4 regions of the Desulfurispora sp. genome follow, and region 1 is predicted to be linked to each of the others. Evidence: riboswitches for the same ligand, from Rfam matches in the RefSeq annotation. Region 1 holds a riboswitch; each other region holds the start of a gene.
The links. Region 1 has a riboswitch for cobalamin ahead of ACUVTU_RS07870 (energy-coupling factor ABC transporter permease). Riboswitches for the same ligand answer to the same signal wherever they lie in the genome.

Region 2: it holds a riboswitch for cobalamin, as region 1 does, so the genes downstream of both, thiC (phosphomethylpyrimidine synthase ThiC) here and ACUVTU_RS07870 (energy-coupling factor ABC transporter permease) in region 1, are expected to answer to the same signal.
Region 3: it holds a riboswitch for cobalamin, as region 1 does, so the genes downstream of both, ACUVTU_RS08085 (S-layer homology domain-containing protein) here and ACUVTU_RS07870 (energy-coupling factor ABC transporter permease) in region 1, are expected to answer to the same signal.
Region 4: it holds a riboswitch for cobalamin, as region 1 does, so the genes downstream of both, ACUVTU_RS10155 (DUF2162 family putative transporter) here and ACUVTU_RS07870 (energy-coupling factor ABC transporter permease) in region 1, are expected to answer to the same signal.

Annotation. Positions count from the first base shown of each region.
Region 1 is NZ_JBRAJI010000024.1:13,091-20,274, forward strand. Features, by position in the region: gene ACUVTU_RS07860 (SulP family inorganic anion transporter) at 109-1,866, shown strand; gene ACUVTU_RS07865 (PAS domain-containing sensor histidine kinase) at 2,019-4,286, shown strand; cobalamin riboswitch at 4,369-4,536, shown strand; gene ACUVTU_RS07870 (energy-coupling factor ABC transporter permease) at 4,867-5,601, shown strand; gene ACUVTU_RS07875 (energy-coupling factor ABC transporter substrate-binding protein) at 5,636-5,926, shown strand; gene cbiQ (cobalt ECF transporter T component CbiQ) at 5,954-6,748, shown strand; gene ACUVTU_RS07885 (energy-coupling factor ABC transporter ATP-binding protein) at 6,724-7,184, shown strand, end outside.
Region 2 is NZ_JBRAJI010000008.1:35,186-42,369, reverse strand. Features, by position in the region: gene ACUVTU_RS03510 (cation diffusion facilitator family transporter) at 1-325, shown strand, start outside; gene pruA (L-glutamate gamma-semialdehyde dehydrogenase) at 322-3,315, opposite strand; cobalamin riboswitch at 3,593-3,825, shown strand; gene thiC (phosphomethylpyrimidine synthase ThiC) at 3,931-5,229, shown strand; gene bzaB (B12 lower ligand biosynthesis ThiC-like protein BzaB) at 5,274-6,548, shown strand; gene ACUVTU_RS03490 (GerAB/ArcD/ProY family transporter) at 6,559-7,184, opposite strand, start outside.
Region 3 is NZ_JBRAJI010000025.1:20,492-27,675, forward strand. Features, by position in the region: gene ACUVTU_RS08075 (formate--tetrahydrofolate ligase) at 1-1,275, shown strand, start outside; gene ACUVTU_RS08080 (DUF134 domain-containing protein) at 1,682-2,155, shown strand; cobalamin riboswitch at 2,275-2,513, shown strand; gene ACUVTU_RS08085 (S-layer homology domain-containing protein) at 2,790-6,278, shown strand; gene ACUVTU_RS08090 (DUF4430 domain-containing protein) at 6,358-7,176, shown strand; gene ACUVTU_RS08095 (energy-coupling factor transporter transmembrane component T) at 7,180-7,184, shown strand, end outside.
Region 4 is NZ_JBRAJI010000037.1:17,103-24,286, reverse strand. Features, by position in the region: gene ACUVTU_RS10170 (response regulator transcription factor) at 1-468, opposite strand, end outside; gene ACUVTU_RS10165 (hypothetical protein) at 578-943, opposite strand; gene ACUVTU_RS10160 (hypothetical protein) at 1,101-1,721, opposite strand; cobalamin riboswitch at 2,082-2,282, shown strand; gene ACUVTU_RS10155 (DUF2162 family putative transporter) at 2,522-3,226, shown strand; gene ACUVTU_RS10150 (MotA/TolQ/ExbB proton channel family protein) at 3,223-3,897, shown strand; gene ACUVTU_RS10145 (DUF2149 domain-containing protein) at 3,848-4,168, shown strand; gene ACUVTU_RS10140 (cobaltochelatase subunit CobN) at 4,187-7,184, shown strand, end outside.

The DNA of each region.
Region 1 (7,184 bases):
CCTGTACGGCACCGGCTCCAGTATTTTTCCTGCATCCCGCGCCTTTTTTTCTGGCATGACTTGTGCAAAAAATTATAAGCACAAAACCTACAAAGTGAGGGATCCAGCATGAAATCATTTATCCGCTATGTACCCCTGATTGAGACCCTGCGTAATTACAAAAAGGAAGACCTGCGTTTTGACATCATTGCCGCTCTGACCGTAGCGGTGGTGGCCCTGCCCCAGTCCATGGCCTACGCCATGATCGCCGGAGTGAATCCGGCCTACGGCCTGTATACTTTCATCATTTTGACCATTCTGGGCTCGGCATTCGGTAGCTCGCACCACCTGAACACCGGCCCCACCAACGCCATTGCCCTGCTCATTGCCGGGTACATGTCGGTCTACCTGGGCCAGGATAACTTCTACGGCAACCTGTTCCTGCTCACTTTTATGGTGGGAGCCATCCAGTTTGCCATGGGCGTCCTGAACCTGGGCAAACTGGTCAACTACGTGTCGCACTCGGTGATTGTGGGCTTTACGGCCGGGGCCGGCGTGATCATCGCCATGGGTCAGCTGAACTCCCTGCTGGGCATCTCTCTGCCCAAAGGCAAGCTATCCTCTCTGGAAAAAGTGCTGACCACTTTCCAGCACATTGACCAGACCAATATGGTAGCCCTGGGTCTGGGTATTTTCACCATCCTGGTAACCATCTTCGCCAAAAAGATCAACAAAAACCTGCCCGGAGCTCTGCTGGGGATCATCTTCTCGGTAATCCTGGTCATGGTTTTGGGACTGGACAAATATCACCTCAAGCTGGCCGGTAACATTCCATCCGCTATTCCGCCCTTTACCATGATCAACTTTGACCCGGCTACCATGGCCCAGCTGTTCAGCGGTGCGCTGACCATAGCCATCATCGGTCTGGTGGAGGCAGTTTCCATTTCCAAGGCCATTGCCGCCCAGACCCAGCAAAAAATTGACTCCAACCAGGAGTTCATTGGTCAGGGTATTGCCAACATGGGTGGCGCTTTCTTGAGCTGCTTCGCCGGTTCCGGCTCTTTCACCCGCTCGGCGGTCACCTTTCAAAATGGCGGCCGCACCAGGCTGGCCAATATTTTATCCGGTGTTGTCGTGCTGATCATTCTTTTCTTCCTGGCTCCTTATGCCAAATACATTCCCAACGCCAGCCTGGCCGGGGTGATCATGGTGGTGGCCTACTCCATGATTGACAAAAAAGCGGTGGCCAAGGTGCTCAAGGCCAACCGCAACGACGCCATCGTCATGCTGGTGACCTGCTTTACCACCATTCTGGCCCCCGAGCTGGAGTATGCCATCTACGCTGGCATCGCCATCTCCATCCTGCTCTACCTGCGCGATACCGGCAGCGCCAGCGTGCGCAAGCTGGCCCCGGTGAACGGCGACCCGCTGCAGCTGGTGGAGGCCGCACCGGCTCCCGCCGCGAACAGCAACATTGCCGTGGTACAACTGGAAGGCAACCTGTATTTCGGCTCCTCGGCCGACCTGGAAGAAAAATTGAACCTGGCCTTTGATACCGGCAGCAAAGTTTACGTGCTGCGCTTCAACGGCGTAACCGGGGCCGATGTTACCGCCCTGGAAGTTATTGAGAATTTTATCCACCGCGTTTTAAAAGAAAACCGCAAGGTGCTGATCTGCGATGTGCGGCCGTCCATATTCCAGACCATGCAAAAAATGCACATTGTAGACCAGGTGGGGCGGGAAAATGTTTTCCTCAGCGAACAGGAAGTCATGGCCGCCTCTTCCAAGGCCCTGGACAAAGCCAATGCCTGGCTGCGGGAGGAACTGGATCTGAACCTGCTGGGCGGCAAAGAAAAAGGACTGGGCCAGACCGTAACCGCCAGTTAACTGCCCCCGCTCGCCAAATCATCCCTCGACCGTACAGCCGCCGGCAGTTGCCGGCGGCTGTTTTTTGCACCTGGCGGAAGGTATTGGCGGAATTATCAAGAATTTTATTGTAATGCCGGAATAAGAAAACCAGTTCAAAGGTGAGTATAACCATGCCTGATGATCATCTGGACGAATTACAACTTTACCGCTGGATTATTAAACACATCGGTTCCGGAATAATAGCCATCGACAGCCACGAAAAAATCCTTCTGGCCAACCCCGCCGCTTTAAAGATGCTTAACCTGCCCTCCGGTTATCCCATCCAGGGCCGGAAGTACAGCGAAGTGCTGTCGGTCTGCGGCATTGATAGTTCCGATTCACCGGTACTGCGAGCACTCCAGCAGGGCACAACCTTCCGCCGGGTCATTGTCCAGCGCCAGCCGTACATATTCGAGGCTGACATTATTCCCATCTACAACGCAGCGGGAGAGCTCACCGGTGTGGTAGACATTTTCCAGGACCGGGCCGAAACCATTCGCTACCAGCAGGCGCTGCAGGAGGCCAACTCCCGCCTGGCCGAAACCATGAACCACTACCTGAAGCAGCGGGATATCCTGCAATGGCTGTTTGATGCCAGCCCGGTGGCGATCATCAGTATTGACAAAACCGGTCTGGTCACCAATGCCAACCAGACTTTTGTCCGCTACCTGGGTTTGCGCTCCCCCCGGGACATTATTGGCCGGCACTATGATTTAGTCTGCCAGATGATGGACATAGATTATGAAGACTCCATCTGTGTCCGGGCGCTGCGGGGTGAAAACATCAGCAACCAGCAGCTCATGCGCCTGGGACGCAACTTTATCATCAGCGGCAACGCCCTGCGCCACCCCTACACGGGAGAAATCATCGGCAGCATAGCCGTGGCCATGGACATAGAAGAAAAGGTGCGCCTGGAAAAAGAACTGCTGCGCATGGAAGCGGAAAAGCAGCAACTGGAGAGGCAAAAGCTGGCAAGTAAACTGGAACTGGTCAAAAGCGTGCTGGACATCATCCCGGTACCCATTGTGCTTTTTGACAGTACCGGCCACGCCATTCATGCCAACACCGAAACCACCCGCGTATTCGGCTATGACCATCAGGAGTATGGCTTACATATTGACGAGATTATTAGAAAATACATCCATCCGGACGACCACCTGCCCGAATCATATATTACCCTGGCTCTGCAGACCGGCCAGAAACCGCCCGTCCACCGCAAGCGCATTTTTGCCCGGGACGGCCGGGTAGTGCACGCCCTGTCCACCAACACCCCCATCCGGGACAAAAACAACCGGGTCATCGGCGTGCTCAGCATTACCAGCGACCTCAGCCGGCACATGGAGCTAGAAGAGCTCAGACAGATCAGCCAGTTTGTCATGGAAAACACCAACAACGGCATCATCATGCTCAACGACCGGCTGCAGATCACCGTCTTCAACCAGGCGGCGGAGAAAATTTGCGGCATCCCGGCCTACCAGGCGGTAGGGCAGCGCTGCGGCCAGGTGTTCGATTTCCTCGAGGAAGAGTTCCTGCCGGTAAAATCATTCCGGGAGGACAGGGAGTACCATGATGTCGAACTGGATGTGGTCTTTCACGGTGAACCCAGGACCATCCTCTGTGATACATACATCATCAAGAACGATCTAAGTGAAAAGACCGGCGTAATCCTTCTGTTCCGCGACTTTACCGAGCAGAAAAAGCTGGAACAGGCCGCCCGGGAGAGAGAAAAAATGGCCGTAGTGGGGCAGATGTCGGCCGGCATCGCCCATGAAATCCGCAACCCCCTGACCGTAATCAAGGGATTTGCCCAAATGCTGCAGATGAAGTACCAGCAGCCCGAAATCAAGGAATATGCCTCGCTGATCCTGACAGAATGCGAAAGCGCCATCAAGGTACTGCATGATTTCCTGCAGGTAGCCCGGCCCAAGCAGCCGGAATTGATGCCCACCGACATCAATTCCCTGGTGGCGGATATGGCCACCATCATTGCCTCCCAGGCTTTCCTGCAGGGCGTGACAGTATATTTCCAGCCGGCAGTCAGCCTGCCGGAGAGCATGGTCGACCCGGGCCTGATCAAACAGGTGCTGCTCAACCTCTGCCGCAACGCCCTGGAAGCGCTGGAGGAGATTGCCGACAGGGGCGTACTCCATCTGAGCACCTACCTGGATCAGAAACGCAACATGAACTGCATTGTGATCAAGGACAATGGGCCCGGCATACCGGCCGAGGCCATGTCCCGGGTGGGTATGCCCTTTTTTACCACCAAGCCCCAGGGCACGGGGCTGGGCATCAGCATCTCCCGGGCCATCATTGAATCACACGGCGGCGAAATCACCTGCCAGAGTTCACCCAACCGGGGCACGGTTTTCACCATCTGCCTGCCGGCCCGCAGGGAGTAGCCATTCCCCGGGACGGTCAGACGGCCGGGAAGATATTCCTGGACATACTGGGGAAAGTGTTATATAATTGTTTCAGTTGAACAAACATTTACCTGGAGCAGGTCAACAAGGGAAAGTCAGTGCAAACCTGACGCGGTCTCGCCCACTGTAAGGGGGAGCCTGCCGCATCCATGCCACCGCCGGTCAAGCGGGAAGGCGCGGCCAGGCTGTGAACCCGAGCCAGGAAACCTGCCTGCTCCGGCACCACGTATACCACCCGCGAGGATGGGAGGTGTGGCGGCATGTTTCAAATTGCCGGCCCTTTTAGCCCTCCGTAGGTGCAAAGGGCTTTTTGTTTTTTACAACTGCACATCCATCCAGGACCAACCTGACCCGAGGGCAGGTAACCTGCTTTAACGCAGGCGGGCCCATTGCTGCCACCAGCAGGCTTTTAAAAGTGCCGCCACCCGGTTGCGGCTGACTAAAAGTCACTTTGCCGGCAGCATATCCGGCCCTTACCGCATAAGGCGGCGCATTTACCCGGTGTTGCCTCTATGCCTGGTAAGGGCTTCATATTTTATACGGAAAGGAAGATGACACTGTGTGGCAAAAGAAATATCCCCTGTGCTGGCCCCTGCTGGTTCTTCTGTGCCTGCTGCCGACACCGGCCTGGGCCATGCATATCATGGAAGGCTTTTTACCCCCGGGCTGGGCCATCAGCTGGGCCGGCATCAGCTTACCCTTTTTGCTGCTCGGCCTGCACAAAATCAACCGTCTGGTCAAGGAGCAGCCCCAGCTCAAGCTGCTGCTGGCCATGATCGGTGCCTTTATTTTCGTACTCTCCGCCCTTAAACTGCCTTCGGTTACGGGCAGTTGCTCCCATCCCACCGGCACCGGCCTGGGTGCCATTATTTTCGGCCCGCTGCCGGTAACCGTCCTGGGCGCCATTGTGCTGCTCTTTCAGGCCCTGCTGCTGGCCCACGGCGGGCTGACCACCCTGGGCGCCAATGTTTTTTCTATGGCTATAGTCGGGCCACTGGTAGCCTACGGAATCTTCCGGGCACTGCGCTCAATGAACAGTCCTCTCTGGCTGGCTGTCTTTGCGGCTGCCACTCTGGGCGATCTGAGTACATACATGGTTACCGCCCTGCAGCTGGCTCTGGCCTTCCCGGCCTCCGAAGGCGGCATCCTGGCCTCTTTGAGTAAATTTATGACAATTTTTGCTGTGACCCAGGTCCCACTGGCTGTCAGCGAAGGGTTGCTCTCGGTTATCGCCTACAACTTCATCTACAGCCACAACAAACACGAACTGGAACAGCTTAAAGTGATTTCCTGATCCAACCGGGCCAAACCAGAAAGGAGAATGACGGTTGAAAAAAAACATAATTATAGCCTATGTCCTTCCCCTGGTGCTGGTGGTTTTGCTGGCAATCATTCCCCTGCGGCTCAATAGCGGAGCTGAGTTCTCCGGTGCCGACAGCCAGGCCGAGCAGGCCATCAGTACCATTGCCCCGGACTACCAGCCCTGGTTCTCCTCTCTGTGGGAGCCGCCCAGCGGAGAAATTGAAAGCCTGCTCTTTGCCCTGCAGGCCGGCCTGGGCTGTCTGGTCATCGGCTACTATATAGGTTTTAACCGGGGCAGAAAACAGGCCGGGCGATAATTACCCGGCTTTAAGGACGGGATACCTGTGTACATCATTGACTACTATGCCTGCACCAACAAGCTGAAGCACAGCCACCCGGGGGAAAAAATATTTTTCGCCCTGGGAGGGATGATTCTGGCTCTCACGGCCCGACATCCGCTGCCGCCCCTGCTGATCCTGGCCGGCAACATTTTCCTCCTGGTCAAGCCCGCCGGTATACCCGGACGGGTACTGCTGCGCCTGCTGGCTCTCCCCCTGGCCTTTTTACTGCCGGCCCTGCTGCCCGTCCTGCTGCAGTGGCAGAGCACCCCGCGCGATCTGATCTGGATGGTTGCTGCGGGCGGCGGCTACCTGGGGGTTTCGGCCGCGGGAATTCACCTGACCCTGCAGGTGGCCGCCCGCTCCCTGGCGGCGGTCACCTGCCTTTACTTTATTTCGTTGACCACACCGGTTTCCGACTGGCGGGAATTCTGCCGCCGCCTGCACCTGCCCCCCCTGCTGCTGGATTTGATGACCTTGATTTACCGCTACATCTTCATCCTGGCCCAGACCGCCGCCAGTATGCACCTGGCCCAGGTGCTGCGGCTGGGATATGGAGGGCTCTGGCCCTCCATCCGCCACACGGCCCTGCTGCTGGCCAACCTGCTGCAAAAAAGCTACCAGACCATGCAGAGCATCAACATCGCCATGCAATCCCGCAACTTTCAGGATGAGTTGCCCGTAGCCAGCCGGGATTACCGGTGGAATAAAAGAAACATCGTCCTGATCATATCCAGCTGGATCGTCCTGCTGATCATCACCCGTCTGACTGGAGGATGGCAACTTTGGAACGCCCCCTGATGGAAGTGCGCAATCTGACCTATGCCTACCCGGACAGCACTGTAGCATTAAGCAATATTTCCTTGTCCCTACCGGAGGGAAAGAAGGCCGTTTTCCTGGGCGGCAATGGTGCCGGTAAATCCACACTTTTTTTGCACCTAAACGGCGTCCTGCGCCCGGCCAGCGGCACTGTCCTGTTCGACAGCCAGCCCCTGCAGTACAAATCCGCCTGGCTGCGCCAGCTGCGCAGCCAGGTGGGTCTGGTACTGCAGGATCCCGATGTGCAGCTTTTTGCCCCCAGCGTATTCCAGGAAATCTCTTTTGGCCCGGCCAACCTGGGCTGGCCGGCCTCCAGAGTCAGACAGGCTGTGACCGAAACCATGCACCTGCTGCACATTGCCCATCTGGCTGATAAGCCTCCCCACCTGCTCAGTTACGGGCAGAAAAAGCTGGTGGC
Region 2 (7,184 bases), on a different contig from region 1:
GGAATCTTTGCGCAGCATGCTGGACCAGTCCCTGCCGGCCGGTGAAGAAGAATTGATTTGTCAGGTGCTGCAAAAACATTCCGCCAGTTACGTTGCCTACCAGAACCTGCGCACCAGAAAGGCCGGCCCTTACCGCTACATTGACTTGCAGCTGGTAGTGCCGGCCCGTCTGACCACTGCTCAGGCCCATGCCATCTGTGATGCCATTGAACAGGATTTGCAAGACCAATTACAAAACCCGGATGTGATCATTCATGTGGAACCGTGTACGGCCGACTGCCAGCAGTGTCCGGTCTGTCCCGGCCGACCGGAAGGGAAAGCCTAGCATTCCTCCTCGGCAGGGGCAAAGCCGCGCCGCATCTGGTTCTCGGTCACTGTGCGCGGCACCATGAACTGCAGCAGGTAATCCGGCCCGCCGGCCTTGGAGCCCACACCCGACATTTTGAAGCCTCCGAAGGGATGGCGCTCCACAATCGCCCCGGTGCAGCCACGGTTGATGTACAGGTTGCCCACCCGGAACTCTCTTTTGGCCCTTTCAATATTTTCCGGACTGCGCGAGAAGACACCGCCGGTCAGGGCGTAGCGAGTACCGTTGGCCACCTGCAGCGCTTCGGTGAAATCTTTAACCTTGATCACCGCCAGCACAGGGCCGAAAATCTCTTCCTGAGCCAGCACGTGCTCCGGTTTAATATCGGCAAATATGGTCAGCGGCACATAGTGTCCCGGCAGCTCCACGTCCTCGCGGCTCAGGAGCAGCCGGCCTTCTTTTTTGCCCTGCTCAATGAAGCCCATGATCTTGCGCCGGGCCTGCTCATCTATTACCGCGCCCATGTAGGTTTCCGGGTTTACAGCCGGACCGATATTGATACTGCGCGCCGCCTGCACCAGCCGGTCCACAAACTTCTGATAGTTTTCCTCCAGGACAATCACCCGGGAACAGGCCGAACATTTCTGTCCCTGGAAACCAAAGGCCGAATACAGCGTATGCACAACCGCTTCGTCAATATCGGCGTCCGAGTCGATAATGATGGCGTTCTTGCCACCCATTTCTGCCACCACGCTCTTGACCCCCAGGGCCCCTTCCGGGGTGCGGGCAGCCAGCTCGATGATGCGCAGGCCCACTTCCATGGAGCCGGTGAAGGTGACAAAAGCAATATCGGGGTGGGTGACCAGGTAATCCCCAATGGCACCTCCGGGACCGGGCAGGAAGTTGAGCACGCCGGCCGGGAGTCCAGCCTGCTGGAAGATCTCGTATACTTTGGCCCCTGTGATGGGGGAGAGGGAGGCCGGCTTGTACACCACCGTGTTGCCGGTGACAATGGCGGCAGCAGTCATGCCCACCGAGATGGCCAGCGGGAAGTTCCAGGGCGCGATGACCGCGCCCACCCCCCGGGGTTCGTAGAATAGATGGCTGGTTTCCCCGGGGGCCCGGCCCATGCGCCGCTGTTGGGCCAGGCGGATCATTTCCCGCCCGTAATACTCCAGAAAGTCAATGGCTTCGGTAACATCGGCATCGGCTTCGCTCCAGTTCTTGCCCACCTCGTAGACCTGTAGCGCGGCCAGTTCCATACGCTGCCGGCGGGCCACCCCGGCGGCCCGGAAAAGCACTTCGGCCCGCTCGCGGGGCGAAGTATCCCGCCAGGCCGGAAAGGCCTGCTTGGCTGCTTCCACGGCCATCTGGGCCTCTTTGAGGGTGGCTGCCGCCACCCGGCCCACTACCTGGTCGGACTGGTTGGGGTTGGTGGAAATGATTTCCTCGGCGGTGAGCACTTCCCGTCCGCCAATGTACAGAGGGATTTTCCGGCCCAGCTCTTTGCCCACTTTTTCCAGAGCCCGGGCAAAGCGTTCCCGGTTTTCGGCTATGGTCCAGTCGATGACCGGTTCATTGGTAAAAGCGCCCTTGTCGCCGTACTCGGGAGCGCTGTAAACTTTCTCCGGCGGGGTGGGGTTTTCGGCCAGCAGTTCCAGAGGATTGCGCAGCAGCTGTTCCCGGGCCGTCCCTTCGGCAAAGCTCTGCCGCAGGAAGGACTCGTTGGCCGTGTTCTCCAGCAGCCGGCGTACCAGGTAGGCCATACCGGGCAGCATCTGACCAATGGGCGCATAAAGGCGCAAGGGCAGCCCCACTCTGCGCAGGGCGTTGCGTACTGGCTCGGCCATGCCGTACAGCACCTGGAATTCCAACCGCCCGTCGGGTACGTTCAGTTCTTTGGCTACCTCCCAGACATAGGCAATGCTTCTGATGTTGTGCGAAGCACAGGCAAAAGACACATACTGGTGGTTTTCCAGCAGGATGCGGGCCAGCTTTTCATAGTTGGCATCGGTTTCGTATTTATTGGTGAACACCGGGATTTCCCAGTTCTGCTGCCGGGCCAGGATGACCTCCTGATCCCAGTAGGCTCCTTTGACCAGGCGAATGGTAATGCGCCGGCCGCGGGCTTTAGCCCAGTCAATCAGATCGCGCAAATCCTGCTCGCTATCTTTCAGATAGGCCTGAATAACTATGCCGGCATGCTCGTAATCCTGGAATTCGGGTTCCTCCAGCAGCTTCCTGAACATGGCCAGGGTGAGGTTCTTCAGCCCGGTATGCTCCATATCCAGCAGGACCGCGGCGCCAATTTGTTTGGCCTGGCGAAAGAGGGGGCGCAGCCTTTTCAGCGCGGCCTCCACCGAGAAATCAAAGGCCCGGGCATTCATCTGGGAATACATGGCTGACGGTTTGATGGAAACATTGATTTTGGGCGAAAATCCCCAGTCCAGATCGCCCGGGCTGTTGCCCAGAGGTTTCCACTTGCTCTGCTCTCTGGCCAGGGTTTCGAAAAGTTCTATGTAGCGCTGGTAGAACTCGTCGGCCTCGGCTTCGGAAACCACCGCTTCCCCCAGCAGATCGACGGTGAAAGCAAAGCCTTCCTTGCGCAGCTTCTTCAATGTGGAGAGCGCATCGCGGGCGTCTTCCCCCACAATAAACTGCCGGGCCATGCCGGTGATGTTTTCTGAAATGGCCTTGGTGGCCACCTTGGCCACCAGCGAATTGGGCGAGACCAGCTTGAGACCCCACTGCAGGCTGCTGGGGAAGTCTTGATCGGGGCGGCAGAAATACTCTTGAATGTGTTTGGCTACCGAAACCGACGAGCTCAGGCTGGGGAAAACGTCAACAAAGCGGAACATTTCCACTTTGAAGGCTTCGTTGCGCATACACCAGTCCATTATTTTGCCCGACCAGAATTCTTTTTTGAAAACCGACGGGGCATCTCCCTCAATGAGCTGGTAAATTTTCAGACCGGTTTCTTTAATCCTTTTTTCCAGTTCCTGTGCCATTCTAAACCCCTCTTTTCCCAACGGTGTAGATTTAAATAAAATGTCACATCTTGAAATATACTGGCAAAATAGTTGAGAAGAAAAACAATATTCTGTATACAAGCGGCGCTTGTAAGCAGAAATATTTTATCATAATCAACTGAGTAGTGAAAAGATTTATTTGATGCCAAAATAAATTGTTGCCTGCTGGCAGGAAAATTGCCGGAAGCAGAGAATACACTCACATTATTACGGGTGGTATTATTTCCCGTCGGTTCAGGTTTCGAGATTGCTGTAAAACTGCATATGTCCGGCAGGTGCTTTGCCCGGGGCCGGGAGAGTCCCGGGGCAAGGAGAATAGGGAAGACCGGCAAACCCGCTGCCCAGGTGCTTTGCGCAGGGTTTGAAACGGCGCGGTCCCGCCACTGTATGCGGTGAGTCCGGTTCGAGCACCACTGGCCGTCAGGCCGGGAAGGTGAGCCGGGATGATGACCCGTGAGCCAGGAGACCTGCCTGCCGGATGCTCGCTGGTAGCCACGCGGCAGGGCTACAGGTTTACTGTGCGATGATGGTAAAGTCCACAGCTCTTGTTGAAAGAGTTGTGGGCTTTTTTACATCTTCAGGGGAGGTTTGATTATGACCACAATTTTGGAACTGGCCCGGCAGGGCGAAGCAACAGCGGCCCTCAGGCAGGTGGCCCGTCAGGAAAATGTTTCCGAGGAACAATTGCTGGAAGAAGTAGCGGAGGGCCGGGCGGTGGTGCTGGCCGGTCAGCGGCGTCCCCGCTGCCGGCCGGTGGGGATCGGGCGCCTGCTGCGCACTAAAGTGAGCGCCAGTGTGGGCATGTATGGTCGCTCGGTCCACCCGGACGCGGAGTGGGAAAAGGTGCAGGCCGCTCTGGGAGCCGGCACCGATACCCTGATGGACCTCAGTGTCAGCGGTCCCATTGATGTTCTGCGCCGGAAAATTCTGGACGAAGCCGGGCTGCCTCTGGGCACACTGCCCCTTTATCAGGCGCTGGCCGTGGCCCGGGAGAAATATGGCCACCCTTCGTCCATGACTGTGGAAGATCTTTTTGCGGTGATTGAACAGCAGGCCCGGGAGGGGGTGGACTTTCTGGCCGTGCATGCCGGAGTGACCTGGCCGGTGCTGGAGCGGGCCCGCCGCGCCGGGCGGCAGGAGATGCTGGTCAGTTTTGGTGGCAGCCATCTGATTGGTTGGATGGTGCACAACCAGCGGGAAAACCCTCTCTATGAGCAGTTTGACCGCCTGCTGGACATCTGCCGGCGCTATGACACGGTGCTTGCTCTGGCCGATGCCTTTCGGCCGGGCTGTCTGGAGGACTCGCTGGATGCACCACAGGTGCAGGAGCTGATTGTGCTGGGTGAGCTGGTCAGACGGGCCCGCCAGGCCGGGGTGCAGATCATGGTCAAAGGGCCGGGGCACGTTCCCCTGCACCACCTGTCGGCCACGGTTACCCTGCAGAAAAGCCTGTGCCAGGGCGCTCCCTATTTTGTCTTCGGTCCGGTGGTCACCGACATCTCCCCCGGCTACGACCACATCAGCGCGGCCATTGGCGGGGCGCTCAGCGCTCTGGCCGGCGCCGAATTCCTGTGCTATGTGACAGAAGCCGAACACACCGGTTTGCCCGATGCCGGGCAGGTGCACGAAGGGGTAATCGCCGCCCGCATTGCCGCCCACGCTGCCGATCTGGCCCGGGGGCTGCCCGGTGCTGCCGAGTGGGATAATGAACTTTCCCGGGCCCGCAAAAATCTGGACTGGGAAAAACAAATGGCCCTGGCCATTGACCCCCGGCGGGCCCGCCAGCAGCGGCAGAAAACCAGTGCCGCTTCGGCCGCCTGTGCCATGTGCGGTAAATACTGCGCCATGCAGGTGATCGCGCAGTATCTGGATAAACCGGTACATTCCTGTTAACTATTGCCGGAAGCATAAAAATATTTACCGGAAGGTGATGCTGCATGACCCAGTTATTAAAAGCCCGGGCCGGCGAAATTACCCCCGAAATGCTGGCCGTGGCCGGAGCGGAAAACATCGCCCCGGAAGTGGTACGGGACAGAGTGGCCCGGGGCACCGTAGTCATACCCAAAAACAAAAACCGCCGGCTGGAAAAAGTCTGTGGCATTGGCGAAGGGCTGCGGGTTAAGGTCAATGCCCTCATCGGCACTTCCAGCGACCGGGACGATCCGGCCCTGGAGGAAAGGAAAATCCGCGCCGCCCTGCGGGCCGGTGCCGATGCCTTTATGGATTTGAGCACCGGGGGCGACATTGACGGCATGCGCCGGCTCACCCTGGCCACGGCCGGAGTACCCGTAGGCAGCGTGCCGCTCTACCAGGCAGCAGTGATGGCCATAGAACAGCGCGGTTCGGTGGTGGCCATGACTGCCGAAGACATATTTTCCGTCATTGAAAAACAGGCCGCCGAGGGTATGGACTTCATGGCCATACACAGTGCCCTGAATTTTGATGTATTAAAGCGATTGCAGGAAACCGGCCGCATTAACGATATTGTCAGCCGGGGCGGGGCCTTTATGACCGGCTGGATGCTGCACAACCAGCAGGAGAATCCGCTTTATGAGCAGTTCGATCGCCTGCTGGAGATATTGCGGGAATATGATGTCACTTTGAGTGTGGGCGATGCCATCCGCCCCGGCTGCACGGCCGACTCGCTGGACGCCGCCCAGCTCCAGGGGCTGATGGTGGCCGGGCAGCTGGTGGCCCGGGCCCGGGCCGCCGGGGTGCAGGTGATGGTGGAAGGTCCCGGCCATGTGCCGCTGCACCACGTCCCGGCCACCATGCTGTTGCAAAAGCGCCTCTGTCAGCAGGCACCCTATTATATTCTGGGTACCCTGTCCACCGACATTGCTCCCGGCTACGACCACATCAGCGCCGCCATCGGGGCGGCCCTGGCCGGACAGAGCGGAGCCGACTTCCTCTGCTATGTTACTCCGGCCGAACATCTGGGTCTGCCCACCGAGGATGATGTTTACACCGGGGTGATGGCCGCCCGTCTGGCCGCCCATGCCGCCGATCTGGCCCGGGGCAACCGCCTGGCCTGGCAGCAGAGCCGGGAAATGGGGCAGGCCGCCCGGCGGGGGGACTGGCAGCGCTGGGCTGACCTGGCCCTGGACCCCCACCGCCTGGCCGCCGCTCTGGAGCAGCAACGCCCCGAGCCCTGTCCGGTGTGCGGGGAAAATTGCCTGTGTACCACAGCGGCGGCATTTCTGGCCGGCTAAACAGGTCTGGTTACTGCTCCCTTTGCCTGCGCACCAGGGCAATGAGCCAGATCAGGGGGATGATGGCCGCTTCTAACAGGAATACGGCCCAGGCTATATACTCGCTGTAGGTATCGAAGACAAAAAGATCCAGCGGATAGGCGGTCAGGTACACGGTGAGCAGGCCTACAGGCAGGAGCAATATTTTTCGGTCCAGGCCGGTCAGCTTCTGCAGGCCGGCCGTGATCAGGTAAGCAAAGGGGCCCTGGGTGGTGATGATAGTGATCATATTCATGTACATAAAAATTATCTCGATCCGCTGCACTATTTCCAGTTTGGTGAGGGAGATCAGGGTCATCACCGGATAGAGCTCGCTCTGTAGGGCTGCGGTGGAAAAAACTCCCGTGGTAATGATGCTCATTAAAGTATAGACCGCGGTGGTGATAGTGATGCCGGCGGCCAGGGCCCGGCCGGCCCGGGGCCTGTCCTGCGGTTTGAGCAGGGGAAACAGGAGCAGGAAAATGATAATGCCGTCGTAGGCGTATTTGGTTTGCATAACAGCCAGGGCAATATTTTTCCAGCCGGCATCCCCCACGGGCAACAGGTTGCCCCAGTTGATCTCCGACCAGGGGGAAATAACCATAAATGTGGCCAGAA
Region 3 (7,184 bases), on a different contig from region 1:
GACGATGCCGAGCTGGCCAAGCGCAACCTGCGCCGCCTGGACATCGACCCCACCAACGTGCAGATGGGCTGGGTCATCGACTTCTGCGCTCAGGCCCTGCGCAACATCATCATTGGTATCGGCGGCAAGATGGACGGCTACATGATGCAGTCCAAGTTCGGCATTGCCGTGAGTTCCGAGCTGATGGCCATCCTGGCTGTGGCTACCGACCTCAAGGATCTGCGCCAGCGCATCGGCAAGATCATCGTGGCCTACGACAAAAAGGGCCGCCCGGTGACCGCCGAGGACCTGGAAGTGGCCGGCGCCATGACTGCCTTCATGCGCAACGCCATCAACCCCACCCTGATCAGCACGGCCGAATACCAGCCCGTCCTGGTGCACGCCGGTCCCTTCGCCAACATCGCCATCGGGCAGTCCTCCATCATCGCCGACCGCATTGGTCTGAAGATGTTCGACTACCACATCACCGAGAGCGGCTTTGCTGCCGACATCGGCTTTGAAAAGTTCTGGAACGTCAAGTGCCGCATGAGCGGGCTTACTCCCAACGTGTCCGTGGTCACCACCACCATCCGCGCCCTCAAGATGCACGGCGGTGGTCCCAAAGTAGTGCCGGGCCGTCCCCTGCCCGAAGAATACACCAAGGAAAACCTGGAGCTGCTGGAAAAGGGTATTCCCAACCTGCTGCACCACATCGGCATTGTGCGTAAAGCGGGCATCAACCCCGTGGTGTGCATCAACGCTTTCCACACCGACACCAAGGAAGAGATTGCCATGGTGCGCCGCTATGCCGAGCAGGCCGGCGCCCGCTGCGCCCTGTCCGAGCACTGGCTCAAGGGCGGCGAAGGTGCCTTGGAGCTGGCCGACGCGGTCATCGACGCCTGCAACGAAAAAGTGGACTTCAAGTTCCTCTATCCGCTGGAAATGCCGCTGCGCCAGCGCGTGGAAACCATCGCCCGCGAAGTCTACGGCGCCGACGGCGTGACCTGGACGCCGGAAGCCGAAGCCAAGGCCAAGATGTTCGAGGAAAATCCCGAATACAGAGACTTTGCCACTATGATGGTCAAGACCCACCTCTCCTTAAGTGCCGACCCCAACCTGAAGGGCGTGCCCAAGGGCTGGGTGCTGCCGGTGCGCGACGTGCTCATCTTTGCCGGCGCCAAGTTCCTCTGCCCCATGACCGGTACCATCAGCCTGATGCCCGGCACCAGCTCCGACCCGGCCTTCCGCCGTATCGACGTGGATGTGGAGACCGGCGCGGTGAAGGGTCTGTTCTAAAGACTGGCGTTAATAACCTGATCACCCCCTGGATACAGAAAAAAGCCCCCGGATTTTTGGCCGGGGGCTTTTATATGACCGGGTAGCGCCAAAGGGGTCATTTTGTCTGCTCAGGGCAGGATATAGGCAGTGAAATGTATGAAAAATGTGCGGGCGAGTGGGCGGGAACAATGGTGCATAAAGACGCTGTAAAGCCTAATAATTTATGTGTATGATTGTTTACATTGATGAACAGGCCGTAATGGTCTTATTGGGGCATTGAATGGACAAAAATATTATCCGGACGCAAGTAAAATTATTGACACGCGAAGGGCGGGCATCTATAATGTAGGTGTTTATGTGCATAGATAAAAACATAAGCAAAACAAATTTTTAGCTGAAACTTATAGCAGGAGGAGAAAAGCTCATGTCCAGACCGCCCAAGTGCCGCCGCGTGGAATACATTCCAGAACTGACCTTCTTTAAGCCGGCCGGGGTGCCCTTAAGCGCCCTTTCCGAGGTTACTGTGACCATTGAGGAAGTAGAGGCCATTCGCTTAAAAGACCTGCTGGGCCTGGAGCAGGAAGAATGCGCCGAAAAAATGGGCGTTTCCCGCCCCACCTACCACCGCATTCTCATTGCCGCCCGCAGCAAAATTGCCGATGCTTTGGTCAACGGCAAAGCCATCCGCATGGAAGGCGGCCACTTCCAGCTGGTGATGAAGCGCTTCAAATGCAGCCGCTGCCACCACGAGTGGGAAATTCCTTGCGGTCAGGGCCAGCGTTTTTCCGAAATGAAATGCCCCCAGTGTGCCGAGCGGGACATCTACCGCATCAACCTGGACGGTACGCCCTTCAACTGCCACCGCTGGCAGGACGGGCGGGAGAAGGAGTTGGAGTGAAATATTATTATAATTCTGTTCAAATACCCTCTGGACAGCCCGGCAAATAGGTGGTATGATGCTGGCAAGGGACGCTGGCCGGTGTGAGGCCGGTAGAGCGACTCTGGTTGTTTGGACAATTATATAGCTACCGCGCAGGTGCCCCGGCTTTGCCGGGGTGAAAAGGGAACCGGGTGCAAATCCCGGACGGTCCGGCCACTGTAAGTGGGGAGCCCTTTTAGCGCAGTCCACCGTCCCCAAGGGGCGGCAGTCACTGGGCGATGAGCCCGGCCAGTAATGGCGGGGTGCCCGGGAAGGCTGGAGCTAAAAGCGGTGTGGATCCACAAGTCAGGAGACCTGCCTGGGCGGAATGCAGTATCGCCTTCCGAGGAAAGGCCGGTGCTGGGCTGCTCGTTTACCTGGTTACTTACCGGGTAGCTTTCTAGGTGCAGACAAAGCCCCGCTTTCCTTTACGGGAAAGCGGGGCTTTAATTTTTAACCCCATCCTTATCATTCATCTCCTACCCTTATATTTCTCCTCTTGTTCACCGGCGGGACAGCCGTTCCGCCGGGACCATTCTTTTTTCCACTCCCCGGCCGGCGGGGTAAGCCGGTGGGTAAAAATAGATGAGTAATTTTGTGGGAGGTATGTGCAATGGGGCAGCTGGCGGGATTTAAGGGAGTGTTTAACCGCGCGGCCTGTAGCAGAGCAAGAGGGTGTACGGGGGCGGTATGGCCGGTTTTTCTGGCCCTGCTGCTGGTTCTGGCGGGTCTTTTCTCCCCGTCCAGGGCACCGGCCGCCCAGATTGGCGATCAGCAGCTCAAGAGCAAGGCGGTGGAGTTTATTCAGGGGCGTTTTGCCGCCGGTGAGGATCTGGACGGCTACACCGCCCATATTTTGCTGTTGGCCGGTGAGGAGCTGGGCGGCAGCAAATGGACGGCGGCGGCCAAACGCACGGCCGGTGACGCCAGTTTGCAAAACCGGCTGGTGGTGCTGGCCGGACTACTGGGCGACCGGGTTTCGCCGGTCAGTTATATCATGGGCACCCAGAACCCGGACGGCAGTTTCGGTCCCTACGCCAACCTTTATGGCACCAAAGCGGCCCTGCAGGCCCTGGCGGAAGCCCGAAAGAAAAACTGGCTGCCAGATGGGGAAAGCGGTGTGCTGGAGGGGGCTATCACCCGGGCGGTGGGCTACCTGCACAGTGAGTATCAGAAAAACAGCGGGCAGTACGCTGCCGCCGGGCAGTTTGACTATCGCTGTGTGCAGGCGCTGGCAGTAGCCGGAGAGGATCTTAAGGCGGACAAATGGCGGGCAAGCGCCGGCAGTTTGTACGACCAGGTGCTGAGCACGGCTGAGCAGGCTTATGGCAGCAGCGATAGCCTGGGAGCGGGGGAACTGGCCAAACACCTGCTGGCGGTGGTGGCGGTGGAGCCGCAGCATGATTTGGTCAACCAGTTGGCCGGGGCCATTCTGACTAAACAGCAAACGGTAAACGGGCAGGTTTATTTTGGTGACAGCATCTATGAAGATGTGCTGGTGCTGACCGCACTGGGCCAGGCCGGTAAACTATCCGGGCTGGATCAGCAGGCCGCCCTGGCCTATCTGAACCGCTACAAACACACCCATCAGAACTCCTGGGGGCAGGCAGCCGGGGTAGCCTGGGGCAGCTATGAGCCCGAGGAGGCCGATTTGACCGGCCAGGTGCTGACCGCCTTGAGCTACTTTTCCACCGCCGGCACGGCGGGCAGTGAGGTAGCCCGAGATATTGAGGCTGGTTTTATCTATCTGAAGGACATCCAGGATCGTGATACCGGGGCCATCCGGGTGCAGTATGACAGCACCTTTGCCAGCGCCGAGGTGTTGCTGGCCGCCCTGGCCAATAACCGCCCGGCGACCGAGCTGACAGTGAAATCGCGCAGCAAGACCCTGGCCGGGTGCCTGCAGGCGTTAAACCACTGGCCGGAGCAGAATGAGCTGAAAGAGCGGCTGGCCAGCCTGCTGGCCGGGCGGCAGATTAAGGAGGGTGCCGGGGCCGGTTCTTTTGAAAACAGCGTCTACAGCGACTTCTGGGTGCTGCTGGCCCTGGGCGAGACCGGACAGCTGGGCCAGATTGACCAGAGCGCCGCCCGCGCTTATGTCTTGAGCAAACAGGCGGCGGACGGCTCCTGGGGGGAAACCTTTGATCAATACTACCCCGACTTTCTTTCCACCGCCCAGGCCCTGCGGGTCCTGAAATATCTGCCCGGCTACCAGGAGGCGGCGGTGCAGCAGGCGGTACAAAAGGGACTGGCTTACTTGAAAGGCCTGCAGCAGGCCGATGGCGGCGTATATGCCACCCCTTTTGACGACCCGGCGGTGGACAACGCCGAGCTGCTGCTCACTTTAAAACACTTGGGTCAAGATGCCGCCCGCTGGAAGAACAGCGCCGGTAAAACCCCGCTGGATTACCTGCGGCAAAACAGCTATAACGCGGCCGACGGTACCTTCGGGGCTGCCCGTAACACCATGGATGCCACCTGGGTGCTGACCGCTGTGCTGGCTTGGCCGGACAGTGCGGGCAGCAGCGAAAGTGGCGGGGGTGGTAGCGGCGGCAGTGGCGGCGGGACGGTTACTGCTGCCGTCAAGGTGTACATTGCGGTGCAGGGCCGGGATGGAGAACTGCTTTTCCGCCCCGGGCTGGTGGAGGTGGAAGCCGGCGGCCGCTGGGGGCTGACCGCCCTGGGAGCGCTGGAAGCCACCGGCCTGAGCTTCACCCATCGCGATGGCTTTGTGACGGCCATTGCCGGGCAGGCCAACAGCGGTATGCAGGGCTGGATGTACAGTGTGAACGGCCAGGTGCCCATGGTGCTGGCCAGCCAGAAGGCGGTGCAGGCCAGGGATAAAGTGATTTGGTGGTACAGCAAGGATATGAACAATCCTGTGCCCACCTGGAATGAGCTGGAAAAACAAAACAATACCGGGAGCAGCGGCGGGGTCAGTAATGCAGCCAGTGCAGCCGTCAGCCCGAGCGGGTTAAAACTGCCGGCTGGAGAAAAGGCCCTCCAGGAACTGGGCAGTTTGACCGGCGGCGCGGCTTCCCTGGAGCAGGCGGGGCAGGCGGTGCGCCTGCTGGCCGCAGCGATAAGGCCGGCTTATCAAGATTTGCGGCGGCTGCAGAAGGAACTGGCCGGCCATCAGGCCGCCCTGGAGAAGGATCTGAAAAAGGGTGAAAATGCTCTCCTGAAGGATCAGGCCGGTGAGGCCGCCCTGCTGGTGCCCGAAGGGGCGCTGGCGGCAGCTGGCCGGGTGACCCTGCGCGAGGTGAGCAGCGGCCTGCCGGCAGAGGCCAAAAGCGCCCTGCCCTCCGGCTGGCGGGTGGTTTCTACCTGCTACAAGCTGGAACTGCCGGCGCTGACAACCGGAAAATCCCTGCAATTGATGCTGAAGTCCGCCTGGCCGGCATATTTAAAAGGAGAGAATCTGCAACCGGCCCTGTGGACGGCCGGACAAAAGTGGCTGACCCTGCCCGCCGTGCTGGACGAGGCCGGCCGGCAGGTACTGGCCCGGGTGGAACAGGGTGGCTACCTGGTACTCTTATACCGGAGCAAGCAGGTGTCCTTCTTGGATCTGCAGGACGAGCAGTGGCAGTGGGCCCGGCCGGCGGTGCAGGAACTGGCCGCCTGGGAAGTAGTCAACGGGGTGGGGCAGGACAGGTTTGCCCCGCAGCGGTCGCTCAGCCGGGCCGAGCTGGCCGCCCTGCTCAGCCGGATGCTGGGGTTATCCTGGGAGAACGGCAACGCAGCACAGTTTAGCGATGTGCAGGCCAGCGACTGGTATGCTCCGGCCGTGACCGCCGTGCGCCGGGCTGGCTTGATGCAAGGCGATGCCGGGGGGGTATTTGCGCCGCAGCGTCCCATTAGTCGGCAGGAGTTTCTGGTGGTGCTGGCCCGGGCCTGGGAACTGGCCGCCGGCGAACAAGCCCTTTCCTTTGCCGATGCTGCCGGGGTGGCCGACTGGGCCCGGGAGGGTGTGCAGGCGGCAGTGCGGGCCGGTTTGGTGCGGGGTGATGCCCAGGGAAGGCTTAATCCTGCGGCACCCCTGACCAGAGCCGAATGCGCGGTGATCCTGCAGCGGGCTTTGCAGCTGGAAATGACGCCCTAGAGGTGCAGTGCACACCAATGATGATGGGCCGGCCGGGAGGTTGGGAAAGCTTCCGGCCGGCTTTTGAGGAGTGTATACCGTGAACCGGCGAAGTAATGCGTTGATTTATTTGGTACCGCTGTTGTTCATATTGGTCGCCCTGCTGGGACCCCTTTTCTACAATTACTGGCAGGATACTGACAGGGGAACTGCTTTGGCCGGGCCGGAGGCGGCACAGCAAATACCGGAGACAGGGGCAGGAACCGGGAGCAATGGTCAGCCCGTCAATACCGCTTCCCGGGTGGATGCCGGGCCCGGTGCCGGCAGCGCGGGGGGTGTTGGCGGTACTGCTGCCGATGGCGGTAGCGGGCTGACGGTGCAGGATAAGGGGGAAGGTAAACCGGGCAGTACCGGAGCCTACCCCGCGCCGGGGGCGGCGGGCCAGGGTTCCGGAGCGGAGCGGAATGGGGTTGCTGGCAGCGTTGCTGGCGGAGCAACTGCCGGGTCGACGACAGCCAGGCCGCCCGCTTCTCCCGGCGGGGCGGATGAGCTTGGCCGGGAGAAGAGCGGGTATGACCGCGGTATGGTGGGGCTGGCGGTAGTTGGCCGCCAGGGTGAGCTGCTGTTCGGCCCGGCGCTGCTGCCCCTGCCGGCCGCCGGCCGGACACCACCCACTGCCCTGGATGTGCTGGACCTGGCCGGTCTGGGCTACCAGCTTTCATCCCGCTTTCCCGGCTTTGTAACCGCCATTGCCGGGCAGGAAAACAAAGGCCAGGCGGGCTGGATGTACAAGGTGAATCAGGAAATCCCCGCCGTGACCGCCGACCGCAAAACCCTGCAGCCCGGAGACAAAGTGATCTGGTGGTACAGTAACAAAATGGGTGATCCGGTGCCCGTCTGGGAGGAATTGAAAAGGTAAGTCATGTG
Region 4 (7,184 bases), on a different contig from region 1:
CTTGCTGGTCAGGTCCATGACCTCGTCCCCCAGGCGCACCTCCCGCCGGGCCTCGTCCAGCACATAAGGAGAGAGAGGGATCAAAGCCACCCCGGCCACCTCCCGGGCATAGACCCTTTCCAGCACGCGCTGGGCCCGCACCACCAGTTCCCGGGGCAAAAATGGCTTGGCCAGATAGTCGTCACTACCCATCTCCAGTCCTACGATGCGGTCAATGTCGGCATCGCGGGCCGAAATATAGATCACCGGCACATGCTGATCCCGGGCCTTGATCTGCCGCAGCAGCTGGTAGCCATCCATGCCAGGCAGCATAATGTCCAAAATCCACAGGTGCGGCTGCTCGCCCGCAGCCGCCAGGGCGCTTTCGCCATCCAAAAAGCTGTGCACCTGCCAGCCTTCCTTTTCCAGGTAGGTAGTTAATATCCGGTTCAAATCGGGCTCGTCCTCCACCAGGAATATGCGGTACAAATTGTTACCCCCCCGGCCAGCACAGGAATATTCCTGCTGTTTGAGCAGTTTGCTGTCCCGCCAATTACCATCCCGGTTAACCAACCTGCACAAAGCATTGTGAATGTCACTATAAATGCATCAGTACCAGCAGCACCAGCAGACCCGCTAACCAGCAGTGCAAACGCAGTGGTATAGCCTTATTTTGCCGGTACACAGCAAGCAGCACCACCAGCAGCGTCACCATCCAGGCCAGCACACCCGAATAGATCGCTGCACCACGGTGGGTCAGCCAGCCCCACCCACCAGACAACATCAATAGTCCATGCCAGGCCAAAATAACCAGCCCGCCAAGAGCAATGCGGTGATGGATGCGGACCAGGGTATGCCGTAAAGAGCCGGCCACAGAAGAAAGGACCGGCAAACGGCGTAATAAAAAGGGCAGACAAGTGCCTAAAAGCAAGAAAATTCCCATCCAACCCAGTAATTCTTTCACGAAACCCACCGCTACTAAACTTATTTTCTCTTATACCCATAATATAACATTTAACAACAGCCAGGCAACCGTAACCCAAAGCGGATGCCGGTTGCCTGAAGAAGGGGTATATGCAAGCCACCAACCGGGGCAGCATTACGGTAAATCCATTTAATCTCTAGTTATTACCTGCTGATGTGCTGCTGTTATTGATCTTTTCCTGCATCAGCTGGTTGCGCTCTTTGAGCATTTGCAGGGCCTGGGGCAGCAATTCCTTTATTTTGGCCTCATCACTGCTGCTGGCTGCCTTCATCAGCTGGCCCAGCAGATTGTGCCCGGCGCCATCACCTCTGGGACCACCCGGCTGCTCCGGCAGGTATTTGTCCAGGCCCAGTTTGGCCAGCTCTTCTCTGGCCTGCTCCCGGGTCAGCTGGCCATCCCGCACCCTGTCCATGACCTCTTTCAGCTGGGCTTTTTGCCCATCAGTCAGTTGAGACATCCACCGGGGCTCTTTTGAGGGCAGGGACTGGCGCAGTTTCTCCTGTTCAGCCAGAGCCTCCTGCCATTCACTTAAAGATTCGGGAGTATACTTCTGCACCAGTTCCAGCAGCTTTTGCTGCATTTCCTGCTGTTTGGCCGGATCCCCCTTGAAATGGCGGCCCGGAAAGGCCATACCGGCTATTTTACCCGCCAGACCAGCACCGCCGGCGTTGCTGGTAGATGTAGCCATGGCCACACCGGGCACCATGATGGACAGAGCCAGCGCCGCAACCACAGTCTTGGTCTTCCAGTTGGACATTTCACATTCCTCCCTCGTAAATTTTGGTGTTGTCCCTGGCCTGCTCTTACTCTAAACCGGGATTGTGGCAGAAATTCAGAGGAAATGTGAAAAATTATGAAATCGGAGCGGGGAGCAAAATCCTCCTTGTGCTACTTAAAGGCAATACTTACTATTATTAACATTGCCACACAATTTGCGGATACAGAATTATGATAAAATTGCAAGAAAAAAAGAAAAAAAAGCAGCGCCAATTGCCCCTACAAAGCTGGTTGCTCATTGACTTTTTCTGCAGACATATGGTAGCTTACTATAAGTATCCTGAGGATAAATTTTCCTCTCCCTTGCCCAACGGGGGCCCCGCGCCCCACCAACAACCCCATACGCATACCGCGAACAGGTGCCCTGGCGCAGACCCAACCGGCCTGCGCCAGGGTGAAAAGGGAAGCCGGTGCAAATCCGGCGCGGTCCCGCCACTGTGACGGGGAGGAGCTGGCACAAAGCCACTGGCCCATCAGGCCGGGAAGGCGTCAGCCTCCAGTGATCCGAAGCCAGGAGACCTGCCTGTTCGCTCAAACACCGCACAGCCTGCGCGGAACAGGGAGGTGTTATTTTTGCTGCCTGGCACTGCCCGCTTCACCCGGGCCGGACCACAACCCTCCAGCTCCTGACCCAAAGGCGCGGAGGGTTTTATGTTTTCCCCATTTAGTGAACTACCCCTTTCTTCGCCTTGCGAAAGGCACGGGCTACCCGGACAAGGCGAATTTGATGCTTTCCTGCTTCATCCGGGTTAGTTAAATTAATTGCGGAGGTGCACCTGTTTGCTGCTTGCCCTGCTCGCCTTGCTACCTGCCACTTTACTGCTGGCCCTGAAAAGCGGCCTACTGCTGGGCACAGTACCTCTGGGTCGGCGCCAGCGTTGGCCCATGGCCGGATCTCTGGCGCTCATTCTTTTACTGGCTGCCCTGAGTGCAGAGCAATGTCACCAGCAACTGGCCGCACTGGTAGACAAATATACTTTCCACATAGCCACCCTTAGCGGGGTTTTATTGCTCTACCTGGCAGCAGCCAGCCGCACCCCGGCTGGCCGGCAGATCTGGCCCGCCCTGCTGCCCTGCCCGCTTTGCGTGCTAGCCCTGGCTGTTTCCAGCACCCTGCTGTCGACCCGTCTGCAAGTGTCCGCTCCCGGGCTGGCCACAGGCACCGCCCTGTTCTATTTGCTGGTCACTCTTAGCAGCAGCTGGCTTTCTCAAAAGCTGCTGCAAAAATGGCAGATTGATCTGGAAAGTGCCTTGCAATTTCTATTGCTGGCCCTGGGCTCCTTCACCCTGTTTTGCGTCTTTGCCATTCCCAATCTGGTGGCCGCCATGCATATGCCCTTTCAGCCCCTGGAAATCGCCCCGCCCGACCAGCTGGTGGCCGTAGCGGGTGCCAGTCTAATTATACTGCTCCTGGGCTACCTGGGAGAAAAACACCGCTGGAAGTCCCGGAAACATTCCACAGTGCCAAATGAGGTGAATCCATGACCGTTGCCGGTACCGAACATCTCACCCGGTTTTTGCATGTCATTGGCCAGAGTCTGCTCATACCCTGTCTGGCCATCTTGCTCTACTTTGTGCTGCAGGCCCTGCTGGAAGCCGGCACTTTGCTGGGCGAGCTGGGTCAGCGGCGCAAGTCCGGTCAGCTGGACGCAGCAGCTCTGCTCAGCCAGCTGCGCCAGGCCCAGGGGCAAATTGCCGTACTGCCGCTAGATCAACTACCGCCCACACTGGCGCAACCCCTGGCCCGCTACAACGACTTGGCCGGCCCGGATCTCGCCGGCCAGCGACCGCTGGCCAGAACCCTGCTGGAAGAACAGGAAAATTTGCTGGCCCGGCGCTGTGAAAAAACCGAGCTGATCGCCAAAATGGGGCCCTTGATGGGCCTGATGGGCACCCTGATCCCCCTGGGCCCGGGCCTGGTAGGACTGGGCAAAGGTGACTTCAGCCAGCTGGCCAGTTATCTGATTGTTTCTTTTGATGCAACTATAGTGGGCATTTTTGCCGGCGGCATCGCCTTTTGCATTGCCAAGGTGCGCCGCCGCTGGTATGGCCACGACCTGGCCATTTTAGAAGCCTTACTGGAAACCGCTATCGAGGTGAAAGAAAATGTTGCGCCCGAAATCAAAAAGCTGGCAACAAGCGGAAGAAGAATTTAACCCTTTAAGCAGCCTGGCCAATCTGGCCGATGTGATGTTTGTCTTCAGCGTAGGGCTAATAGTCGCACTGGTCTCGGTCTGGCAAATCCAGCCCTTAAGCCAGAGCGGCACTGCCCCCAGAGTGCGGGTCATTGATGCCACCCGGGGCCAGGAAATTAAAGATCTGCCCGGCTGGCAAAGCCAGGGGGGCAGCGGCTACCAGGAAATGGGCACTGTTTACAAAGACCCCCGCACCGGCAAATTAATCCTGATTCAAAGCGAATCTCCATAAAATTCAGGAGGGAAGAACTTGTCCGCTTTATCCAAAGACCGGCCGTTTAATAAACCCCTGCTGCCCACCAACCCCCGGCCCCGGCTTATAGTACGCCTGCTCACTATTTACCTGCTGCTGGGAATTTTGCTGGTAACCGGCCCGTCCGCCCTGCCAGCTGAAGAACAAAGCAGTGCGCCGGGGCAGTCTACCTCGCTGGTGATCATCACCGGCACCAATTCGCTGGTATCTCCTTTAGTGCAGGCCTATCATAATCTGACCGATCAGGCCGCCGCACCCTATCCGCTCCGGCTGCGCGTATTCAGCCCCAATGACCTGGAAAGCAGCAGCGGCCGGCAAGCCATTAAGGAAACCTTTTTACAGGCCGATATTATCCTGCTGGAAATGCTGGGCACCAACCGGGAAGCCCCCCTGCGCGAACTTTTCCAGCAATGCTGGCAAGAAAAATGGCAAAATTCCCCTCCGCCCACTATTTTACTGCAGCGCAGCGGGGAGAAAAACAGTGACGGTACCTGGAACACCGGCGGTTTGCTTACCGGACTGGTACAGGGCCTACCCCTGCAAATCAACCAGGATAATACCGTCTGGCAGAACTTGAATACCTACATTGTACAAAGCGGCATCAGCAACTGGGAAAAACTGCTGCTCTACCTGGGCAGCACCTTCGGACACATCACCACCAGCGCCGACCTCACGCCTATCAAGCTGGACAAATCCTTCCTCTACCACCCGGCTGCCGACGCCAGCAGTCCTTATTACGAAGCGCCCGGTACCGTACAGGAAGGCGTATATGAAAGCGTCTACAACAGTGTTTACAACAGCAACGGCCTGTTTTTCGACCTGCCTGCTTACTTCCAATGGTACACCTGCCGGGAAGGCTACAGGACCGATGCCCCCTGGATCGGCATTCTCAGCTACGACACCTATTTTAAAAACAATGACCAGCAAATTCTGGTGGAGTCGCTGCGAGCTCTGGAAGAAAAAGGGCTGAACGTCTTGCTGCTGTACGCCCCCTCCGACAAACGCCACACCGCAGTGCGCCAGTTCTTTTTCTGGGACAAGCTAGGAAATGGAGAAATCCAGGCAGGCATTGATGTGTTCATCTGCCAGCTGGGCTTCCAGTTCGACCGGAGCAAGAATGGCGATACCAAAACCCTGCAACTTTTCCAGGAAATGGACCTACCAGTGCTTACCCCCATCTACACCAGTGACCTGGAAAAGTGGCAGAACGACCCGGCCGGCGCCATCCGGGAAGTTTACTGGCAAATAGCCCTGCCCGAACTAGAAGGGCGCATTGAACCGGTACTGCTGGGCGGCACAGTGACACTGCAGACCGACCCGGCCACGGGCGCCACAATTACCCGCAAAGTAGCCCTGCCCGACCGCGTCCAGCGACTGGCAGAAAGGGCGGCGGCCTGGGCTAAATTGCGCAATTTGCCCAACGAACAGAAAAAAGTAGCCATCCTCTACTACAACCTGCACGGCGGCAAGGACGGCATCACCGCTTCCTACCTGAACGTGCCGCGCAGCCTGACTGCCATCCTGCAGGCCATGAGCGAAGCCGGTTACCGGGTTGATCCGCAGCTGGAACTGCGCGCCCCGGACGGCAGCATGGATCCGGACAAGGTTTTTGCCGCCATGTTTGAGCGCGGCCGCAATGTGGGCGGCTGGGCACCCGGTGAGCTAAAACAACTGGCCAGCCGCTCCGATGTGCTGAAAATCAACCTGGACAGCTACCTTAAGTGGTACAACCGCCTGCCGGCGGAATTACGCACCCGGGTGGAAAAAGCCTGGGGCCCGCCGCCCGGCCAGATGATGGTATATGAAAACCAGGTCGTCCTGCCCGGCGTGCTCAGCGGCAATATCTTTTTTGGGCCGCAGCCCATGCGGGGCTGGGGGGAAAATGTGGACAACATCACCCATTCTCCCGACCTGCCGCCGCCCCACCAGTATCTGGCATTTTATTTCTGGCTGCAGGAAGAGTTCGGCGCCCACGCTGTAGTGCACCTGGGTACCCACGGCACCGCCGAATGGTTGCCCGGTAAAGCAGTAGGTCTGTCCAGCACGGACTGGCCCGATATCGTACACGGCTCCCTGCCCAACATCTACCCGTACATCATCAACAACCCGGGTGAAGGCACCCAGGCCAAGCGGCGGGGTTACGCCGTGCTGATCAGCCACCTGATACCCGCGGTAAGCAGCACCCGGCTTTACGGCCAGCTCATGGAACTGCATGATCTGGCCCACCAGTACAGCACAGCGGCCGCCGCAGCAGAACCCGATATCAGAGAACTGGAACGCCTGAAACAAAAAATTAACTATCTGCTGGAAGACGATGGCCTGGCCATTCAGCTGGGACTGGACCTGAAAAACCTGACCTTTGAACAGGCCCTGGAAACCGCCCATCACCATCTGGATCAATTGCAAAGCGAAGTCACCCCGCTGGGACTGCATACCTTCGGCCAGCCGCCTACCGGCGAGCGGCTGGAACAAACAGTCCAGGCCATGGTGTACATCGATCCGGCCAATCGCATGGACAAAGCCGATCAGTACCAGCAACTGCTGATTGATTGTCAGCAGGAGATGAGCATGCTGCTAAAGGCGCTTGCCGGTGGTTATGTACCACCGGGACCCAGCGGCGACCCCCTGCGCAATCCAGACATATTGCCCACCGGCCGCAACACCAGCTCCTTTGACCCGCGCACCGCACCCGACCGGCTGGCCTGGGAAACTGGCAAAAAATGCGCCGATGATTTACTTGCCGCTTATTACCAGAAACACGGCCACTATCCCGACACGGTGGGCGTAGTGCTCTGGGCCACCGAAACCATGCGCACGCACGGGGAAAGCATTGCCTTGGCCCTGCGCCTGCTGGGCACAGAGCCAGTTTGGGACAGCAAAGGCTACCTCAGCACGGTAAAAATCACCCCGCTGGAGCAACTGGGCCGCCCACGGGTGGATGTAGTGCTGACCATTTCCGGCCTGTTCCGGGATACATTCAGTGTGGCCGCCGATT